One region of the Azospirillum sp. B2RO_4 genome, then DNA from elsewhere that is predicted to be linked to it. Evidence: predicted binding sites of a transcription regulator. Region 1 holds the regulator's gene; the other holds the start of a gene.
The links. The regulator PhoB, encoded in region 1, activates phosphate uptake and scavenging genes when phosphate is short. The targets are predictions, from matches to a motif close to TNTCATAAAACTGTCA.
Positions count from the first base shown of each region.

Region 2: the regulator PhoB is predicted to act here: its motif matches at 2,069-2,084, upstream of PWS46_RS25985 (DUF47 domain-containing protein).

Region 1 is NZ_CP118485.1:2,757,244-2,760,930, forward strand. It holds gene pstA (phosphate ABC transporter permease PstA) at 1-818, shown strand, start outside; gene pstB (phosphate ABC transporter ATP-binding protein PstB) at 934-1,680, shown strand; gene phoB (phosphate regulon transcriptional regulator PhoB) at 1,776-2,480, shown strand; gene PWS46_RS13295 (SAM hydrolase/SAM-dependent halogenase family protein) at 2,645-3,373, shown strand; gene PWS46_RS13300 (Bax inhibitor-1/YccA family protein) at 3,475-3,687, opposite strand, start outside.
Region 2 is NZ_CP118489.1:524,799-528,485, reverse strand. It holds gene PWS46_RS25995 (hypothetical protein) at 1-168, opposite strand, end outside; gene PWS46_RS25990 (inorganic phosphate transporter) at 300-1,313, opposite strand; gene PWS46_RS25985 (DUF47 domain-containing protein) at 1,324-1,968, opposite strand; gene PWS46_RS25980 (hypothetical protein) at 2,227-2,748, shown strand; gene PWS46_RS25975 (hypothetical protein) at 3,053-3,301, shown strand; gene PWS46_RS25970 (hypothetical protein) at 3,394-3,684, shown strand.

The DNA.
Region 1 (3,687 bases):
GGCGCGACCTGCCGGAAAGCGAGCGCGGCCTCAGCGATGCCAAGGTTGCGGCAACCGACGCGCTGCTGGCCTCCGGCGCGCTGGCGCAGGGCTTCAACACCACCCTGTTCACCGCCGGCGACAGCCGCGAGCCGGAACAGGCCGGCATCGGCGGCGCCATCGTCGGCTCGCTGCTGACCCTGCTGGTGACCATGGCGCTGTCGGTGCCGGTCGGGATATCCGCCGCGGTCTATCTGGAGGAGTTCGCGCCGAAGAACCGCTGGACCGACCTGATCGAGGTGAACATCAACAACCTTGCCGCGGTGCCGTCGATCATCTTCGGCCTGCTGGGTCTCGCGGTGTTCCTCGGCTTCTTCGGCATGCCGCGCTCCGCCCCGCTGGTCGGCGGGCTGGTTATGGCGCTGATGACGCTGCCGGTCATCATCATCGCGTCCCGCGTCGCGTTGAAATCGGTGCCGCCGTCGATCCGCCAGGCGGCGCTGGGCATCGGCGCCTCTCCCCTGCAGACGGTGCTGCACCATGTGCTGCCACTGGCGATGCCCGGCATCCTGACCGGCACCATCATCGGCATGGCCCGCGCCCTGGGCGAGACGGCGCCGCTGCTGATGATCGGCATGGTCGCCTTCATCGTCGACATCCCCCACGGGCTGACCGACAGCGCCACGGTGCTGCCGGTGCAGATCTACATGTGGGCCGACAGCCCGGAACGTGCCTTCACCGAGCGCACCTCCGCGGCGATCCTGATCCTGCTCGGCGTCCTGATCCTGCTGAACGGGGCGGCCGTGATCCTGCGCAAGATTTTCGAGAGACGGTGGTGAGCGCCCCATGAGCATTCCAGGCAGCATGAAAAGCGGCATCCCGAGCCCGCTGAAGCTGCGGTCCCGTGGCGACCGGCAGCCGGACCGGGCGTCCGCCACCGCCCTGCCCGCCAAGATGACCGCCCGCGGGGTGAAGGTGTTCTATGGCGCCAAGCAGGCGTTGAAGGGCATCGACCTCGACATCCAGGAAAACCGGGTGCTGGCGCTGATCGGCCCGTCCGGCTGCGGCAAGTCGACCTTCCTGCGCTGCCTGAACCGGATGAACGACACCGTCGAGGGCTGCCGGGTCGAGGGGCGGATCGCGCTGGACGGCGAGGACGTCTATGGCAAGGCGGTCGATGCGGTTCAGCTGCGCGCCCGCGTCGGCATGGTGTTCCAGAAACCGAACCCCTTCCCCAAGTCGATCTACGACAACGTCGCCTACGGCCCGCGCATCCATGGCCTCGCGTCCGGACGGGACGAGCTGGACGAGGTGGTGCAGACCTCGCTGAAGCGCGCCGGCCTGTGGGCGGAGGTCAAGGACCGCCTGCGCGAACCCGGCACCAGCCTGTCCGGCGGCCAGCAGCAGCGGCTGTGCATCGCCCGGGCCATCGCCGTCAGCCCCGAGGTGATCCTGATGGACGAGCCCTGCTCGGCGCTCGACCCCATCGCGACCGCCCATATCGAGGAACTGATCGACGAGCTGCGGGCCAACTACACCATCGTCATCGTCACCCACAACATGCAGCAGGCCGCCCGCGTGTCGCAGCGCACCGCCTTCTTCCATCTCGGCGAGATGGTGGAGTGCGACGACACCGAGGAAATCTTCACCAACCCGCGCGACGAGCGCACCCAGGGCTACATCACCGGCCGCTATGGCTGAGCCGCTGTCCCTATGCCCGCCCCCCTTCCCTCCTGTGTTGAAAAGGCTGTGCCATGCCGGTTAACGTCGAGACGCGCGCTGTGAACGGAGCCACCATGAACGCGGCCCTCAAGCCGCTCGTCCTGATCGTCGAGGACGAGGCCGACATCCTGACGCTGCTGAAGTACAACCTGGAAAAGGAAGGCTTCCGCGTCGCCACCGCCAGCGACGGCGAGGAGGCCCTGCTGGCCGCCGGCGAACAGACGCCGCACATCGTGCTGCTCGACTGGATGCTGCCGCTGATGAGCGGGCTGGAGGTCTGCCGCCAGCTGCGCCGCAACGCCAAGACCCGCGACATCCCGATCATCATGCTGACCGCCCGCGGCGAGGAGGGCGACCGGGTGCGCGGCCTGAATTCCGGCGCCGACGACTACATCACCAAGCCCTTCTCCCCCACCGAGCTGGTTGCCCGCATGCGCGCCGTGCTGCGCCGCGCCTCCCCCGGCATGACCGACGAGGTGCTGACCTTCGCCGACGTGACGATGGATCTGGCGGCCCACCGCGTACGCCGCAACAGCCGGGACGTACATCTGGGGCCCACCGAATTCCGCCTGCTGCGCCACTTCATGCAGCATCCCGGCCGCGTCTTCTCGCGCGAACAGCTGCTCGATCTGGTGTGGGGCCATGACGTGTACGTCGAGCCGCGTACGGTCGACGTACACATCCGCCGCCTGCGCAAGGCGATGAACGAAGAGGACGAGCTGGACCTGATCCGCACCGTGCGGTCGGCGGGCTACGCGCTGGATACGAAGTCGGTGTGAGGGGAAGGTTGGGCATGCAAGGTTAGACCCCCACCTATCCTCCCCCGCTGGGCGGGGGAGGGACTGCCGCCGCTCTCCCAAACATGCACTTGTCCCCTCCCCCGCCCAGCGGGGGAGGGTTAGGGTGGGGGTCTAACGCAGCGGCACTGGTGAGATTGCCCGTCATGATCCTGCTCTTCACCGACTTCGGCCTCTCCGGCCCCTATACCGGCCAGATGAAGGCGGTGTTGGCGCAACAGGCACCCACCGTCCCCGCCATCGACCTGTTCGCCGACGCCCCGGCCTTCGACCCGCAGCTTTCGGCCTATCTGCTGGCCGCCTACGCCCCGGCCTTCCCCGCCGGCAGCGTCTTCCTCAGCGTCGTCGATCCCGGCGTCGGCACCGAGCGGCGGCCGGTGATGGTGGAAGCCGACGGGCGCTGGTTCGTCGGCCCCGACAACGGCCTGTTCGCCCTGATCGCCCGCCGCGCAACGTCGCTAAACGCCTGGAAAATCGACTGGATCCCGGACAACCTGTCCGCCAGCTTCCATGGCCGCGACCTGTTCGCTCCCGTCGCTGCGAGCCTCGCCACCGGCCGTCCTGTCGAGCGCAGCCCCCTTCCCGCCTCCGCCATCGACCGGCCGGGCTGGCCGGACGAGCTGCCGCGCATCGTCTATGTCGATGTCTACGGCAACGCCATGACCGGCCTGCGGGCATCCACCCTGCCCGCCGACGCGGTGCTGATCGCCGCCGGAACCCGCATCGCCCGAGCGCGCACCTTCGGTGCCGTCGGGCCGGGACAGCCACTGTGGTACGAGAATTCCAACGGGCTGGCGGAGATCGCCGTCAACCGCGGGCGGGCCGACCGGGTGCTGGGGCTGGCGGTCGGCGACCCGGTGACTGTGGAAACCTGAAGAAGCCCAAAAGAAAACCGCCCGGAAGCGGGTGCTTCCGGGCGGCTGTTGCTTGATCCGATGCCCTGGTCCGATGCTTGTCCGATCAGGCGTCTCGGGGGTCAGTCGTTGTTGCGCTGGCCCAGGAACTGCAGCAGGAACTGGAACAGATTGATGAAGTCCAGGTAGAGCGTCAGGGCGCCCATCAGGGCCAGCTTGCCGGTGCTCTCGTGATCGTAGCCCTCGGCGTAGCTTTCCTTGATCGACTGGGTGTCATAGGCGGTCAGACCGGTGAAGATCAGCACGCCGATGGCGGAGATCGCGAAGTGCAGGGC
Region 2 (3,687 bases), on a different replicon from region 1:
CGCCGAGGTCGGGCGCGGGCGGCGTTCGGACTTCTCGGGCGGGGCGTAGAAATGCAGGGTCAGCTGGCCGTCGGCTTCCGCCGCATAGGGCAAGCCGGGGACCGTCCGGCGTTCGGTGCCGGGAAACACATACTGCTCACCTTGATCGGTGCGTTCGATATGCGGCATGACCGGTATCCTGTCTCCACCGCACCGATCCTGCCGTTCCCGCCCTTGCGGGTCAAGGCCGCGCTGCATCCCGAAGGGCTTATCCTTTCACCCCATCGTTCTGCGGGCGTTCTCCCCGCGAAAAGGCGCCCTTACGGGCGCAGCAGGGCGGCGACCAGCAGGTAGGACAGCCAGGCGACGATGCCGGAGGCGGGAATCGTCAGCACCCAGGCCCAGACGATTCGGCCGGCCAGCCCCCAGCGCACCGCCGAGGTGCGGCGGGCGGAGCCGACGCCGACGATGGCGCCGGTGATGGTGTGGGTGGTCGACACCGGAATGCCCAGCCACGTCGCGCCGAACAGGGTGATGGCGCCCGCCGTCTCGGCACAGAAACCCTGATAGGGCTTCAGGTCGGTTATGCGCGACCCCATGGTGCGGACGATGCGCCAGCCGCCCATCATCGTGCCCATCCCCATCGCCACCTGACAGGCGATGATGACCCAGAAGGGAACGTGGAAGCTGTCGCCCAGCATGCCCTGGCTGAACAGCAGCACGGCGATGATGCCCATCGTCTTCTGCGCGTCGTTGCCGCCATGGCCCAGGCTGTAGAGCGCCGCCGACACCAGCTGCAGATGGCGGAACTGGCGGTCGACCGTGAAGGGAGCGGCGCGGCGCAGCGCCCAGGACGCCACCAGCATCAGGAACAGCGCCAGCAGCAGGCCGATGCCGGGCGACAGCACGATGGCGACCGCCGTCTTGGTGAAGCCGCTGGCGACGATGGCGCCGAACCCCGCCTTGGCGATGCCGGCCCCGGCGATGCCGCCGACCAGCGCGTGCGAGGAGGAGGACGGCAGCCCCAGCCACCAGGTGATCAGGTTCCAGCCGATGGCGCCGATCAGCGCCGCCAGGATCACCGCCGGGTCCATCACCAGCGGATCGACCAGCCCGGTGCCGATGGTGGTGGCGACATGCAGGCCGAAGAACAGGAAGGCGATGAAGTTGAAGAAGGCCGCCCACAGGACCGCCAGCTTGGGCGACAGCACGCGGGTCGACACCACGGTGGCGATGGAGTTCGCCGCGTCGTGCAGGCCGTTGATGAAGTCGAAGGCGAGCGCCACCAGAATGATGAGGACGATCGCCGGCAGACCGAGTTGCAGGGCCTCCATAGACCGGGCCTCAGACCTGATCGAGCGTGATGCCCGCGACGAGGTCGCCGACGTCGTCGCAGCGGTCGGTCACCGCCTCCAGCATCTCGTACAGCTCGCGCCGGCCGAGGAAGGCGATCATGTCCGGCTTCTCCGCGATCAGCGCCTTCAGCGCGTCGCGCAGCACGTCGTCGGCCTCGTCTTCCAGATCGGACAGCCGGCCGCAGAGATGGTCGATCCGCTCGGCGTTGCGGGCGATGGCGCCCAGGAGCGGCATCAGTTCCAGCAGCACGTCGGCCTGCTGGCGGATCAGGGCGACGAAGCGGCGCATCGGCTCGTCGAACACCTCGACGCCGTACAGGCCGGCATGGCGCGGCACCTCGTCCATCAGGTCGATGGCGTCGTCCAGCGCGTTGATCAGCGACAGGATGTCCGAGCGGTCGAACGGCGTGATGAAGGCGCGGTGCAGGTCGCGCCCTGCATCCTTGGCGATGCGGTCGGCGTCCTTCTCCACCCGCTTCAGCGCCGCGATTTTCTGCGTGCGGTCGTCCGGTCCCGCGTCCATCACCGCTTCCAGGGCGGCGGATGCCGCCACGATATGGCGGGCCTGCTCGACGAACTGGTCGACGAAGCGTTCCTCCTTCGGCATCAGCGAACGGAATGCGCGCAGCAGCATGGGACGGTGACTCGCCTGTATCTGGATAGGGGACTGGTGAGATTTCGGGCTGCTCTTACCACGCTTCGCGGTGCGGTGCAGCGGCGGGATGTCATGTAAACGCCATGAAAACGTCATTCGGTAGCAAAATCGCCACAGGTCGCGGCAGAATGCCGCTCTTTCCCTCCGCCGACTCGCGTCGGGTGCGGCAGCATGGAAAGCCGCCGGCCGCCTCCCCAAATCTCCGGAAGCCCCCTCTCCGACCGCAGGTCCTCCCGCATGACGCGCCCGACCGATCCTCTCCGCCGCCTTGGCATCCCGGCTGTCGCCGCCCTGCTGCTGAGCGCCGCGCCGCTGCACGCCCAGACGACTTCCCCCCCGGACGACCCGGCCGGCCGCTGCAGCCCCACCGTCTCGGCTGCGCTCGGCGCCTGGGACACCGGTCTGGCGGCGGCGGAGCGGTTCGGCGACAAGGCGGTGGCGGTGGCGCGCGAGAAGGGGCGGGAATATCTGCTGCCGCTGCTGGGCATCGACCCGAAGACGGCGCAGCCCGACGCCAGGGGCGGCGACACCACGGACGATGTCGGCCGCGCGCTGGAGGAAAGCCGCGACGATCCGCAGCGCCGCGCCGCGCTCTGCGCCGCCATCACCCGCGCGGCGGACGAGGCGAAATCCTCCGCCGGCGCCGGGCTGGACGCGCTGCGGCGCGCGCTCGACAACTGGCAGCTCTCGCCGCCCGCCCCCCCGGCACCGGCTCCAACCCCGGCCCCGCCGAAGCAGGACGGCCTGATCCGGACCTGACCGGCGGCAATCGCCGCCTCCTCCCCCCATGGGCAAAACCGCGTCCGGCGCAAGAGGGGATTGCCGAAGGTCCGGGCCGGAATTTGCCGCGTCAGACCCGCGAAACGGTCACAGGCGGAATAATTCGCCCCGCCCTATGTTGATGCCGGTATCGGCCGGTCCGCGGCGGATTGCGAAAACGCCGGTTGTGGCACCATCGTTGAATTGTCACAGCCGAACGTCATAGGCACCATTGTGGAAACCGGTCCGAAGGTCTAGTCTGTTCGTGTTCCCAACAATTCCCGAACATGGGAAGGTGCCATCCATGAATCTGCACAGTCTGGCCAGCGACATGGTGCAAACCGTCCTGGCCTGTGAAAAGGCGCTCCCCGGTCGGGCGAACGCCGACGAACATGATCTCGCCCGGCACATCCTGGTCGAACCCGACCACGCCTGGCACGTTTGCGAGACCTACGCCCGCGCCGTCCGCATTCCGGTCGAACAGCTCCCGGTCAGCCAGCTCCGCGGCCTCATCAGCGACATCGTCCTGTCGAAGCTTCCCCGTTACGACTGAGTTTCTCGATCCCTAGGGCCGGCACCGTATCCGGCGATGGCCGGAACGATCCGGGTTTTCCAATCCCGCACTTCAAGTTCCGTGGTGCCACCATGGCGATCGAGCTTCATTCCTTCACCGTAACGCTGGCCGTCGCGGATGCGACCGGCTGTGCCAGCGCCGCCGAACACCGCGCCCGAATCTGGAGGGCCGTGTCCGAGCTGTCGGCCGCCGTCCGCAATGCCGGCATGGCGACCGAGGCCCGTTTCCGCGGCCAGGACCGCCAGGGCCATGTCCTGTTCGAGGCGACCGACACCGGCGCCGCCTTCCTGCGCGGCCTGCCCGTTATCGCCAGCGTCGACGACGCGCGCAGGAACGGCGGACGCGTCCAGCTTCGCCACTGACGG